DNA from 2 places in the Brevibacillus sp. DP1.3A genome. Region 1 is predicted to be linked to the other one. Evidence: riboswitches for the same ligand, from Rfam matches in the RefSeq annotation. Region 1 holds a riboswitch; the other holds the start of a gene.
The links. A riboswitch is a leader RNA that binds a small molecule or an ion and turns the genes downstream of it on or off. The one in region 1 is predicted to bind thiamine pyrophosphate.

Region 1 (6,922 bases):
TGAAATCTCTTTATCGTTCGACGGGTATCTTTGAAGGGATGCTACAGTTAAAGGATAACAACGCCTGCTTGTTATCTGATGTCATGGATGAAGCGGAGCGTGCTTGGCAGGCTGTATTAAAACGCCAATCTATCGCTTCTTTACACAGCGAACTAAACGAAACCTGCTCGGCTGATGATTTGACGAAGCTGGATTCTTGGTTAAAAAGCACGATTCGTTAACTAGATAATTAATTAGATAAGGAGGAACGATGATGTTTGTTCGAGTGGTGACAATCAGTAGTAAAGAGGGAATGGAGGAGCAACTGAGGCAAATAGGGCGAAATGTACTTGTTCCTCTCAATAAAGCCGCAGGAAGTGTAGATGTATATTTCATGGAGCCTAGCTTAGAAACGGACAATCCCTTTTTTGGTGTCGTAAGTATCTGGAGAGAGAAGGAGGCGTTGGAGACGATGAAAAATAGCGGAAGTTATCGTGACATGCTCAAAGACATTGGACCAATGATTGAATCTGTCACGGATCATTTATATGTGGTCGAGTAATCCATTACGTAATGAGCTGGACTCCATCGTGAATGACTTGTTGGGTTGGAATGAATTGGTAGAAGAATGATTCCCGCCTAAGTCCACTTGGTATGATATATCCCCTGATCTAGCATAATAGTAGGAAGAACCTTCGAACGATTGAGGGTATTTTATTGACCTGAGGTGAACCATGCATCCAATCATTCCGATGGAGCCAATATTATGTGACGTAATTCCTCAAGGATCAGACTGGATTGCCCAAGTGAAGTGGGATGGTGTCCGGATACTGACCTACTTTGATGGTCATCAAACGAGATTATTTAATCGTCGGTTAAATGAACGGACTTTTCATTTTCCTGAAGTAGCAGACATTCATTCGTACTGCAAAGCTCGATCTGTCATAGTAGATGGAGAAATTATTGCATTAGGACCGGACGGAAAACCATCGTTTCATGAAGTGATGCGACGGGATGGAATAAGACGTTTGGAGAAAGTTAGCCATGTGCGAAAAGAAGTTCCTATTACATATATGATTTTTGATGTCATCTTTTTCGACGAGCAGTGGATCAATCTGCGTTCATTGAAAGAAAGGATTCATATCCTACAAGAAATAATCGTGACGAATGACCATATCCAATTAGTTTCCAACCACGATAATGGAAAAGCGTTGTTTACTGTCATTCAGCAACAAGGCATGGAAGGCATTATCATGAAAGATCTAAACAGCAAATATGTTATTGGGCGTAAAGAAAAACAATGGCAAAAGAAAAAATACTATCGGGATATCGTAGCGGTTGTAGGAGGAGTAACGATACGAGACAACATCGTAAACGCAGTACTGTTGGGGCTATACGATTCAGAAGGTAGGTTACTTTATATTGGACATGCAGGGGCAGGGAGATTAACGCGGAACGATTGGATGGCACTAACAGAGAGGATCGTGCCACTCATACAAAAGGATATGCCCTTCTTTAACAAACCCGAAAGGAATAGAGGAGCGATTTGGCTACAACCAAATGTTACTGTGAAAGTGAACTTCGCAGAATGGACAGAGGGTTATACGTTACGACAACCAAGCATACAAGCAATTGTTGATATACCTACTGATCAATGTGTGCTGGAGTGAACAACATCCCTCATGAATCGAGGGATGTCCTCTATTTGAAATTTCTAAAAACAGCTTAAAATAATGAAGTCGCATGGGTATTTGTAGGAATTTTACGAAACTTTTTTATTGATTAAGTATTGAATTCGAGCTATACTACTTGTATCTAAAGTAATTGATGGGTTAGCGCATTGGGCTGTATCTGGTTGAGCTGCTTCCTCCTTCCGTGGTACGTCCACCACACCTCATGGGAAGGAAGCTACTCTCTGATATGGCCCTCTTTGTGTCTCGCTCGGGTTGGGAATGTTTGTGTTTCTTTAATCCTTTTTTCATTGATATATAATTAGAGACTTGTTTATAATGACTGTGCGAACTTATTTACGAAAGAAGGAATTGACTTGCCGTTTCTTCGGTTTAAAGGCTTTGCGAAGCAAGACATAGAGCCCATTTCTCAGATTCTTATAGAAGAGTTTTCCAAAATTGCTGAGGTCGCTCAGGAAAAGGTGAAATTGGAGCTGCTTCAGGTAGATCAATTGACGAACAGTCCTTTGTCTGTAGAGATCATGATGTTTCCGCGTGAACAAAAGCAACATGACGCGATTGCTAGTGCCATACACGGCATTTTGAAGAACCAAGGCTTTCTACATGTCCATATTTTCTTCATTCTGCTATCGCCTTCTCTCTATTATAAAGAAGGACTTCCGTTGCAAGTCGGAATGACGAAATAAGCAAGAAAAAAGGTCGAGATCCTCCAACGGGATTTCGACCTTTTTCTATTAATAGTAGAGGCTTTCGGTTTGCAGGCACTTGGAGCATGTTCGCGTAAGTGGAGTTTCGATATAGACGTGGCTGCAGTCCTGTTGAATCAGCCGCAATTGTTGTTTAGATTGCTCTAGCTCAGCCTCTAATCGAATGATCTTTTCTCGTAAACGACTGGCTTCCTCCATAGGCATCCCCCTTCATTACGACTGGTACAAACGGCTTCCTTGTTCGCGGAACTCACGGGATTTTTCCTGCATCCCTGCAAGAATGGTGGGAACTTGGGCAGACCCTTGTTCATTGGCGATGTGACGAATGTCGTGCGATATTTTCATGCTGCAAAATTTAGGTCCGCACATGGAACAAAAATGAGCGGACTTGGCGGCTTCTGCTGGCAATGTTTCGTCGTGATATTCGCGGGCGCGCTCTGGGTCCAGAGACAAATTAAATTGATCGTTCCAGCGAAAATCAAAACGAGCTTTGGATAAGGCGTCGTCTCGTTGTTTTGCCCGCGGATGTCCTTTTGCGAGATCAGCGGCATGCGCTGCGATTTTGTATGCGATTAAACCGTTGCGGACATCCTCCTTATTGGGTAAGCCGAGGTGCTCCTTGGGCGTTACGTAGCAGAGCATCGCTGTTCCGAACCATCCAATCATGGCGGCGCCAATCGCTGAAGTAATGTGATCATAGCCGGGAGCGATGTCGGTCGTGAGTGGTCCAAGTGTGTAAAAAGGAGCCTCATGGCAAATGGACAACTGTTTATCCATATTTTCGCGAATGAGATGCATCGGGACGTGACCGGGGCCTTCAATCATGACTTGTACGTCGTGTTCCCACGCAATTTTTGTGAGTTCTCCCAATGTTTCAAGCTCTGCGAACTGCGCCTCGTCATTCGCATCCGCGATAGAGCCAGGACGTAGTCCATCTCCGAGGGATACACAAATGTCATAGGCCTTCAGAATTTCGCAAATTTCAGCGAAATGCGTATACAAGAAGTTTTCCTCATGATGGGCCAGGCACCATGCGGCCAAAATCGATCCACCGCGAGAGACGATACCGGTAACACGGTTAGCTGTCATAGGAATGTAGCGCAATAGAACACCAGCATGAATCGTGAAGTAATCAACGCCTTGTTCTGCTTGCTCAATCAAGGTGTCTCGGTAAACCTCCCATGTCAAATCCTCGGCTTTCCCATTTACTTTTTCAAGTGCTTGATAAATCGGGACGGTACCGACTGGAACGGGACTGTTGCGGATAATCCACTCCCGTGTGGTGTGGATATGTTTTCCCGTGGAAAGGTCCATAATGGTGTCGGCACCCCAACGGACCGACCAAATCATTTTTTCAACTTCTTCTTCCATCGAAGAGCTTACAGCTGACGTTCCGATGTTGGCATTGATTTTGACATGAAAGTTGCGGCCAATGATCATCGGCTCGCTTTCAGGATGATTGACGTTAGAAGGGAGGATCGCACGTCCAGCGGCGATTTCTGCCCTCACAAATTCAGGGGAGACACCCTCGCGAATGGCAACGTATTCCATTTCCGGTGTGATGATATTTTTTCGGGCATAATGAAGCTGGGTAACATTTTTCCCTGGCTTTGCCCGTTTTGGTTCGTAGCCCTCTCGAGGGAAAGTAGGGAGGGTGGCTGCCTTTTCTTCGTTTCGGATGCCGTCGTCAACTAGTTGTGGTTCGCGACCGACATACGTTTCCGCATCATTTCGCTCATCGATCCACTTGTGGCGGATGGAGGGCAGTCCTGCTTCAATGTCAGGAACGTAACCCGTTGCGGTATACTCGCCACTCGTATCGTACACGCGAAGAGGGGGATTGGGTGTGGAGCCAGACAATCCTTCGGTAGGATGAAGGGAAATCTCGCGCATCGGGACTCGGATGTCCGCGCGACTACCTGTTTCGTATACTTTGCGACTGCCTGGAAAAGATGACACCAATGACATAAGAAAAACCTCCTTGTTTTGGTTGCACGAAAGCGAGAACCGTTTAGGGAGGCGAAAGAAACATCCCACGAAAAAGCGCCGCATAAACAACATGCGACGCCAACGCGAGAGTAGAGAAGAAACGAGTATCCTAAAGATACACGTATCTTTTCGTGTCGTATATGACATTCCTCCGCTGGCATTACCCAGTTCAGGTTCAACGGTCGATGGCACAGTACCATCCTCTCAGCCTGGTGATTTCCAAGCTCCCGTGCTTTTTTTATTTTGGATTGCAAGAATAGGATAACGGGAAGTCCATTTAATTTCAAGGAAAATTTTCCAGTGAAAAAATTGCGGGTGTGCAACACATTTTCCTTCCCCCTATTCTCATGAATCGAACTAAAACTGTTTCTGTAGACCCACATGAATCCTATCTGTTACGATGAAGTTCGAAAAAAAGCAACTGCTTCCAGCGCTTTGATTTTTCTCGTTGTTGAAGCAGGTTGGAGAAGTATTTTTGAGGTGATGAGGTATGGATGTCTATTCGGATCTAAAACAAGGAGAACGTGGAGCGTGGGTAAGTATTTTCGCCTACATATTCTGCTCTGTATTAAAAATAGGAGTTGCGTATGTCACCGCGTCGGAAGCTTTAATGGCCGACGGTCTTAACAACTCAACGGATGTCGTCGCATCAATTGCTGTTTTGATCGGGCTTCGTATTGCAAGGAAACCACCTGATAATGATCACCCGTATGGTCATTTTCGGGCGGAGACGATTTCAGCACTTGTCGCATCATTTATTATGCTATTTGTCGGAGTTCAAGTCGTTACGAATGCCGTACCATCCTTATTGGACCCAAAGCATGCGGCTCCTGACCTGTTGGCAGGGTGGACAGCACTTGCGACTGCAGTCATTATGCTTTTCGTCTATCGCTATAATAAAAAGCTCGCCATTAAAACAAACAGCCAAGCACTAAATGCAGCGGCCGCTGACAACCGTTCAGACGCATTCGTCAGTATTGGGACGTTTATCGGGGTAGCTGGCGCACAATTTCAATTGCACTGGCTTGATCCTTTAGCTGCTTTTGTTGTTGGTCTCATCATCTTGAAGACTGCTTGGGACATTTTCAGGGAAGCAACTCACCGTTTGACAGATGGCTTTGACGAAAGTGAGCTTGCGGACCTGCGGGCTACTATTTCCTCGATTTCGGGAGTTAAGGATATCAGTGACATCAAAGCCCGCTACCATGGCAGCAGCGTGCTGGTGGATGTTGTGATCCATGTAGATCCAGGTCTGAATGTGGTGGAGAGCCACACCATCACCGAGAAAATTGAAGAGCAGATGCGCAAGATTCACCGCATTAACGCCGTTCATATCCATATTGAACCATGCAGGAAGATGGTTCCAAACTAGATTTCATGATGTGAATGCAAAAAACCTGTCCATAGTGGGCAGGTTTTTTTAGGTGCAATTAAACAGGGGTAGCCTTCTTTTTGCGTAGTGTTTTGGTTGTAGACGTAGTCTTTTTCGGACTAGCTGCGGTCTCCTTTTTCGATACCTGCTCTTTTTCGGACGAGGAGGCAGCAGTGGTGCGTTTTCGCGCAGGCTTTGACGGAGTCGGTTCAGGCTCGATTTTGATGGGGACTGCGGCTTGACCGGCTGTAGACTCCAAGCTTTCTTTTAGGGCCTGCATGAGATCAATGACATTGGTTCTTGCCACGGTAGGTGCGGTAGCGATCTCCTGACCCTCCAGCTTATTCTCAATCAGTTTTTGCAGGTCGGATCGATACTCATCAGTATATTTTGTGGGATCAAAAGGGATCGTCATATTGCTAATGAGCTCAGTTGCCATCTTCAGTTCATTTTCGGCCAATGGTACAGTGGCTTCCGGCAAGGCAGGGACTTGACTGACGGGACGTACCTCATCTGGATAGAAGATCGTCTCCAGCATGATGCAATGCTCATACAGTCGGATAACGGCCAGGCTTTGCCGATTGCGCATCGTCACCTGTGCAACGCCGATCTTGCCTGTCTGTTCCATGGCGGAGCGCAGTAGGGCGTATGCTTTTTCACCAGTGTCCTGTGGGGATAGGAAATAGCTTTTATGAAAATAAACCGGATCGATCTCCGACAAGTCTACGAAGTCGATAATTTCAATGGCTCTGCGTGTTTCTGGCGTAATGGCTTCCAGCTCATCATCGTCGATCATGACAAAGTGTCCTTTTTCATATTCGAAGCCACGGACGATTTCGCTCGTATCAACTTCGCGTTGGCAGTGCGGGCACATTTTCGTGTACTTGATCGGGGTATTGCACTCTTTATGAAGTTGGCGAAAGCGAATATCGCGCTCTTCCGTTGCGGTAAACATGCGAACAGGTATATTGACGAGGCCGAAGCTGATCGAGCCCTTCCACACCGTATGCATGCGGATACCTCCTTCACAGCTATTTTTGTATAGTATCTGTAACTGCATAGAAGAAGTGCCGAGGGAATTGAAGGTGGAAAAGTAAAAAGCCAGCCGATTCGATGTGGCTGGCCTCTTGTATAGCTACTGCCCATGTTTGACGATGTCTGATTGATCTGCACGTGATTGCATG
Region 2 (6,922 bases), 510 kb from region 1:
GACCTTACCGTACGAGCGAGGAACGACAGCGAAAGCTCTGAGTCCACAAGCGGCAATTGCTTTGGCTGCACAGCATAATGCAGTGATCCGGTATGACTATCGCGCGCAGGCTCCGTTTTTTACGTACACCGATGATCAAGGCAAGCAACATCAGGTGTGGTTTGAGGATGCGCGGTCTATCCAAGCCAAGTTCAATCTGGTTAAACAGCTTGGTTTGAGAGGCGTCAGCTACTGGAAACTCGGTTTGCCATTTCCGCAAAATTGGCTGTTGATCGAGGAGAACTTTCGTGTCCGTAAGCGTGCATAGTCATCTGGCGTACACTCCATCGCGGGTTGTACGCCTTTTTTTCGAATGAAAAATCATGGTATGATGAAGAAGACAGTAAGGAAAAGGGGAGAAATCATGGGAGAATGCAAATTGGATCACAGCCATGAGGATGTACTCAAAAAACTGGCAGAACAAGCTCCACATCTGTCGGAGTTGCGTGTGAGTCAATTCAAAAATCAATTGAATGGCGAACTCAGCCAAGAGCGTCTAAACGAGCTGTTTCACTTATTGAAAAAGTATGACCTGGCAAGCCCTGAGGAGCGCCAAGAGCGCGAAAAACAAATGGATCACTTGTTTGGCTAAGCTTTATACATACATTTTTCGTGTTGCCCCCAAGTGGGAGAATCAGGCTGGAACCATGGTTCCATGCAGCGAGGAGTAACGATGGAAGACAGACTCTATTATCAGGATGCTTATACGAGAACGTTTTCGGCCCAGGTGACGAGGACTGGTGCCGAGCAAGATGGAACACCTTACGTGGTACTGAACCATACGGCCTTTTACCCGACTGGAGGCGGACAGCCTTCCGATCTGGGCGTATTGGAAGAAATTCGTGTGGTAGATGTGGAAGAGGTAGATGGCGAAATTCGTCACCGACTGGAAGCTCCCTTGTCCGAAAGCATAGCGGAAGTAACGGGTCACATCGATTGGGACCGCCGCTTCGATCACATGCAGCAGCATGCTGGCCAACACATTTTATCTGCGTCCTTCCTGGAAGTCGTGCAGGCGGAGACCGTTGCCTTTCACTTGGGCAAAGAGCGTGTCACCATTGATGTACGACTGGATGAGTTGACAGCAGATGTATGGGAGAAGGTAGAAAAGCGAGCGAATCAGATTGTTCTGGAAAACCATCCCATCATTGCGCGGTTCGTTGATGACGAGGAGTTGGCAACGCTGCCCTTGAAAAAACAACCGACCGTTACTGAAAATATTCGCGTCGTGATGATACCTGATTTTGATTACAACCCATGCGGAGGAACTCATCCAGCGCGTACGGGCGAAGTCGGGATGATCAAGATCTTGGGCTGGGAGCGACATCGCGGAAACATTCGTCTGGAATTCATCTGTGGCTGGCGAGCTTTGCGGGACTACAACCAAAAGCAAGCTGTCGTTCGGGATACGGCGAAACTGCTCGCTACCAATGAAGGGGAACTGATCGCACAGACGGAACGCCTCCTTGCAGAACGCGACGCCTTGAAGGCAAAATTGGCAGAAGTGGATAAGCAGCTCGTAGAAGTGGAAGTCAATCAACAACTATCTGCTGCTAGCCAACTCGGTCATTCTCGCCTCATTATGCGTACCTTCACAGACAAAACCATTCAACAGCTTCAACAGTTCGCACAGCTGGCTACTGCTCTGGCGCCAGATGCGATTTGCCTATTGGCTGCTACTACCGAGGACAAAATGCAAGTCGTGTTTGCTCGTGGGCAAGAAGTCAACGTAGCCATCAATCAAGTGTTGAAAGAAACTTTGCCGGTCATAAACGGAAAAGGTGGGGGAAATCCTGCCATGGCACAGGGTGGCGGTCAGTCAGTAGTGGATGCGGAAGAAGTATTGCTGCATGCTCGCAAACTGCTGGAAGCCTTACTAATGTAGATGAACTCGATTTAATAAAAGGAGGAATCCGCGATGAACTGGAATCCGGGAGATATCGTTCGCGTTACGCAGCGAACGGGTGAATATATTACAGAAGTATTGGAAATCCACGATTCGAAGCTGCTGGTAAAAGTGTTGGCAGTTACCAAATACCCGACCCAAGGCGATTTGCATTCTTCCTACGAAGTAGAGGTGCCGCTGTTTCACCAGCGTCCAGCACTCTCTTACATGGAAAAATTCATGACGCCTGTCCAAGGTGTCATTCGCTATAATGGCGCGATTCCAGACTACAAGGAATCTGTGCGCCAGGCGATGGAGAGAGAAATGGAAAAGCTTGCGAAAATGGCAGCTTGGGCAGAGCGTTGTCTCGTTGAGCTGGAAAAGATGCACAAGGAAGCCTTTACAAACACGAAATAGAGTGGTACTGTAGTACTCGAATGTACGACAATTGCATAGCTTTACTACCAAACGGGAGCCAAGCAACGTTGGCTGAGATTGTAACGAGTGTGTTACTGACCGTTGAACCTGACCTGGGTCATGCCAGCGGAGGAAGAGGTATTTGGAATCAGTATCACGTGTCGCATCCGAGCGGAACTATGCTTGTTCGCGTGCATGCATGATAAGACCACACTCAACCATCCGAGGCGGATGGTTTTTTTATGCCATTCGTCCCGTGAGATGGGATGGGTATACGGCTTCTTCTGTTTGTCTGAATCGACTCAGGCAGGCGGGAGAAGCCGTTTTTTTTCCAGAAGAAGGAGGTAATCAATGATTGTTCAGCTGAATGGGAAAAAAGTAGAGTTGGCGGAAGAGATCACGACAGTGCGGGCCTTGCTCGCTTCTTATTCCCTGCAAGAGAAGATTGTCGTCGTAGAGCGAAATGGTGAAATTATTGACCGCTCAGCGTACGAACAAACACCGATTGCAGACGGAGATCGCATAGAAATCGTTCATTTTGTCGGAGGAGGATGATCATGATGATGGATACATTAAAAATTGGACCTTACGAGTTTCGCTCCCGTTTGCTTCTCGGGACAGGTAAATTCGCTGACTTGGATACACAAGGGAAAGCAGTAGAGGTGTCGGAAGCAGAAATTTTGACATTTGCGATTCGTCGCTTGAATTTGGAAAATCCGCAAGAACCGAACTTTTTGGAAAAACTCGATTTGAAAAAATTCACCCTGTTACCAAATACAGCAGGTGCCTATACAGCAGAAGAAGCAGTGCGCATTGCCCGTTTGGCTAAAGCATCCGGCCTGTGTGACATGATCAAGGTCGAAGTCATTGGAGACCCGAAAACACTTCTCCCTGACCCGATTGGCACGCTCGAGGCTTCGAAAATCTTGGTAGAAGAAGGCTTTATCGTACTGACCTACACCAATGACGACCCGATCCTTGCTCGACGTCTGCAAGAAGTTGGCGTACATGCGGTTATGCCAGGGGCGTCACCAATTGGTTCCGGACAAGGGATTGTCAACGAAAACAACCTCCGCTTTATTATCGAGGATGCCAAAGTACCGATAATCGTGGATGCAGGAATTGGCTCGCCAGCGGACTGCGCGAAAGCGATGGAGCTGGGTGCTGACGGTGTCTTGTTGAATACAGCAGTCGCACTCGCTGACAATCCTGTCCTGATGGCAGAAGCGATGAAGCTCGGGGTAGAAGCAGGTCGCAAAGGCTTCCTGGCAGGCCGTATCGCGAAAAAACGTTACGCGTCTGCAAGCAGCCCGACTGAAGGGATGATTGAGTAGCGTGGATCGACTGACAGAAGCGGTAGAATCGATTGCCAGCCGCAAAGAAGAGCTATTCACTTTATTGGCAGAGCTCGTTTCTCATCCGACTGTGAGTCCTCCCGCGCGAAACAGCGATGCCGCACAAGGAGTAATTACCAACAGACTGCAAGCGATGGGATTCGAGGTCGATCGCTGGACGGTATATCCAGGAGACGACAATATCGTCGGTCGGTTATCAGGGAGTGCCTCTTCACAGGCAAACAGCTTGATTGTCAACGGGCATATCGATGTGGCTGAAGTCGGAGATGACACGGGGTGGATCTATCCACCTTTTGCTCTGACACATGGCAAGGATGGGCGCCTGTACGGCCGTGGTGTTGCTGATATGAAAGGTGGACTCGCAGCGAGCTTGTTTGCGATTCAAATACTGCGCGAACACGGAATCGAGCTCCAAGGTGATCTGCTCTTTCAATCCGTCATCGGAGAAGAAGCAGGTGAAGCGGGTACATTGGTAGCTATTGAGCGTGGCTATCAGGCTGACTACGCCGTTGTAGTGGATACGAGCAATCTCCAAATGCAAGGGCAGGGCGGGGTCATTACAGGCTGGATCACGATTGAGAGTCCGACGACGCTGCATGACGGAATGCGCGCACAGACGATTCATGCAGGCGGACGCGTTCGGGGAGCTTCTGCCATTGAAAAAATGACGAAGGTCATCACCGCTCTACAGGAGCTGGAGCGGGACTGGGCTGTCATGAAGTCCTACCCCGGCTTCCCGGCAGGAAGTAATACGATCAATCCCGCAGTCATCGAGGGAGGTCGTCACGCTGCGTTCATCGCAGACCGTTGCGCTCTATGGATTACCGTTCATTTTTATCCGAACGAATCCCACGAAGAGATTATTCGAGAAATCGAGGATCACGTCGGGCGTGCAGCTGCAGCTGATCTTTGGCTGAGAGACAATCCTCCAACATTCCGGTGGGGTGGACGTTCGATGATTGAGGAGCGCGGTGAAATCTTCCCTTCACTGGAGTTGGATACGAAACATCCGGGGTTAGCAACGCTGCAAACCGCATATGAAAGTCACATGCATCAAGCGCCTATCGTTAATATGTCGCCTACGGTGACCGATGCAGGCTGGTTTGCGCATGGAGGCATTCCGGCTGTACTATTCGGACCTGGTGAGTTAACGCATGCACATGCCGTTGATGAATCGATTGATCCTGACCAGCTCGTTCATTTTGCCCAGATCATGGCCCGATTTATTGCCACCTGGTGCAATACCCCAAAGGAAGCGAAGGAGTGAGTATCGCATGACAACCTTTACAGAGCGTTTGAGAAAAAGTGTAGCCCCAATCTGGGAGCGTGTTCATCAACATCCTTTCGTCACCGGACTCGGCGATGGCAGCCTGCCCGTTGGTGCATTCAAATATTACATGAAACAAGACTACATCTATCTGATTGATTACGCGAAAATGTTCGCGATTGCGAGCGTGAAGGCGTACGATCTGGAAACAAGCTCTCGCTTCGCTGCTTTGCAAGAATCGACGCTGAACACCGAGATGGAGCTGCATCGTCAGTATGCCGAGCGCTTTGGTATCTCTCGCGCGGAGCTGGAAGCGACAGAGCCTTCGTTTGTGATGCTCGGGTACACCAGCTACATGCTGCGTGTCGCTCATCAAGGGTCGTTGGCAGAATTGGTGAGTGCCCTGCTCCCATGCACGTGGAGCTATTGGGAGATCGGCAAGCGTTTGGCTCAAGTAGAAGGGGCGCTGGATCACGAACTGTACGGTGAATGGGTACGCATGTACAGCTCCGATGAGTTTGGGCAGCTGGCGATCTGGCTGATTGATATCATGAACCAATTGTCGGAAGGAAAGAGCGAGCAAGAGCTGGCCAAACTGGAAGAGTATTTTGTCAATACCTCCAAAATGGAGTACATGTTCTGGGACATGTCCTACAGAGAGGAAATGTGGCCGTGGGAGAACAACTAGCTTTCGCCGACGTCAGCTTTTCGTATGGCGACAAGCAGATTCTAGATCATTTTGATCTGCGTGTGGAAAAAGGGGAGTTCGTTAGCTTGATCGGTCCGAGCGGGATTGGGAAAAGCACCTTGTTTCAACTCATCGCAGGTCTTCTTGAGCCGGGACAAGGCGAAATCAGGCTCGGAAGTGTACCAGTAGCAAATCGTTTGGGGCAGGTCGGCTATATGCCCCAACGCGATCTGCTCATGCCATGGCGTACGATTGTCGAAAATGCAGCTTTGCCGCTAGAAATCAAAGGTATGACGAAAAAAGAAGCGCATGAGCGTGTCAGACAGCAATTGCCTAGGTACGGGCTTCAGGATTGGGCTGACAGCTATCCAGCCCAGCTTTCTGGTGGAATGCGTCAGCGAGTTTCCTTTTTGCGCGCGTTGTTTTCTGGTGCAGAGATGATGCTATTGGATGAGCCGTTTAGTGCATTGGATGGAATTACGAGAATGGACATGCAAGAGTGGCTGATGGAAAAGTGGCAGGAAACAGGCAGTACGATGCTGATGATTACACATGACATCGACGAAGCCATTTTACTTGCAGATCGTATTATCGTGCTTTCAGGTAGTCCGATCACCAAGCCGATCGAATTAACCGTTCCGGTGAGCAGACCGCGAACGGCGAGCAGCCGCAACCAAGCTGGATTTTTGGCATTGCGTGAACAAATTTGGGAACTGCTTCGACAGGAGCGCCAAGCAGCAATGAAGCCGTTGAGGAGAGAAGCATGATGGGGAGAGGCATTTGGTTTGGCATCTCCATCGCCATTTTTCTCCTGGCATGGGAAGCTGGTTGTCGCTTCCTCGGAGTGCCGCCATTCATTTTACCGCCGCCTAGCGCTGTGGTCGTATCGTTGTGGGATTTACGCACCTCTTTAGTAGGCATACATCTTTGGGCGACGTTAAAGGAAGTGTTACTGGGGCTATCGATCTCGATTGTGTTTGGAATCTCCCTTGCATTTGCGATGATTCGCAGTCGGATTGTGGAGCGCTTGGTCTATCCGTATATCGTCATCTCCCAAACGATCCCCCTTATAGCATTATCACCCGTATTTATTTTGTGGTTCGGGTATGATTTATCTGGAAAAATTGCTGTAACGATTCTGTTTACTTTCTTTCCGATCGTCGTCAACACGTATGATGGACTTCGCTCAACGGACAAGGAAATGCTCCAGCTGTTAAAAACAATGGGGGCAACGAACGGACAAATTTTCACCAAGCTGCAACTCCCGTCGA

Region 2: another riboswitch for thiamine pyrophosphate. It lies ahead of thiS (sulfur carrier protein ThiS); the one in region 1 lies ahead of thiC (phosphomethylpyrimidine synthase ThiC).

Annotation. Positions count from the first base shown of each region.
Region 1 covers NZ_CP085876.1:2,727,366-2,734,287, forward strand. Annotated here, with positions in the region: gene HP399_RS12635 (RrF2 family transcriptional regulator) at 1-221, shown strand, start outside; gene HP399_RS12640 (putative quinol monooxygenase) at 251-541, shown strand; gene HP399_RS12645 (ATP-dependent DNA ligase) at 714-1,649, shown strand; gene HP399_RS12650 (DUF1904 family protein) at 2,027-2,356, shown strand; gene HP399_RS12655 (hypothetical protein) at 2,405-2,575, opposite strand; gene thiC (phosphomethylpyrimidine synthase ThiC) at 2,591-4,345, opposite strand; TPP riboswitch at 4,495-4,607, opposite strand; gene HP399_RS12665 (cation diffusion facilitator family transporter) at 4,857-5,738, shown strand; gene HP399_RS12670 (non-homologous end joining protein Ku) at 5,797-6,750, opposite strand; gene HP399_RS12675 (hypothetical protein) at 6,874-6,922, opposite strand, start outside.
Region 2 covers NZ_CP085876.1:3,232,426-3,239,347, forward strand. Annotated here, with positions in the region: gene HP399_RS15115 (glycoside hydrolase family 18 protein) at 1-307, shown strand, start outside; gene HP399_RS15120 (hypothetical protein) at 404-631, shown strand; gene HP399_RS15125 (alanyl-tRNA editing protein) at 713-1,924, shown strand; gene HP399_RS15130 (kinase-associated lipoprotein KapB) at 1,958-2,341, shown strand; TPP riboswitch at 2,383-2,493, shown strand; gene thiS (sulfur carrier protein ThiS) at 2,693-2,896, shown strand; gene HP399_RS15140 (thiazole synthase) at 2,902-3,675, shown strand; gene HP399_RS15145 (acetylornithine deacetylase) at 3,668-4,963, shown strand; gene tenA (thiaminase II) at 4,971-5,651, shown strand; gene HP399_RS15155 (ABC transporter ATP-binding protein) at 5,636-6,418, shown strand; gene HP399_RS15160 (ABC transporter permease) at 6,418-6,922, shown strand, end outside.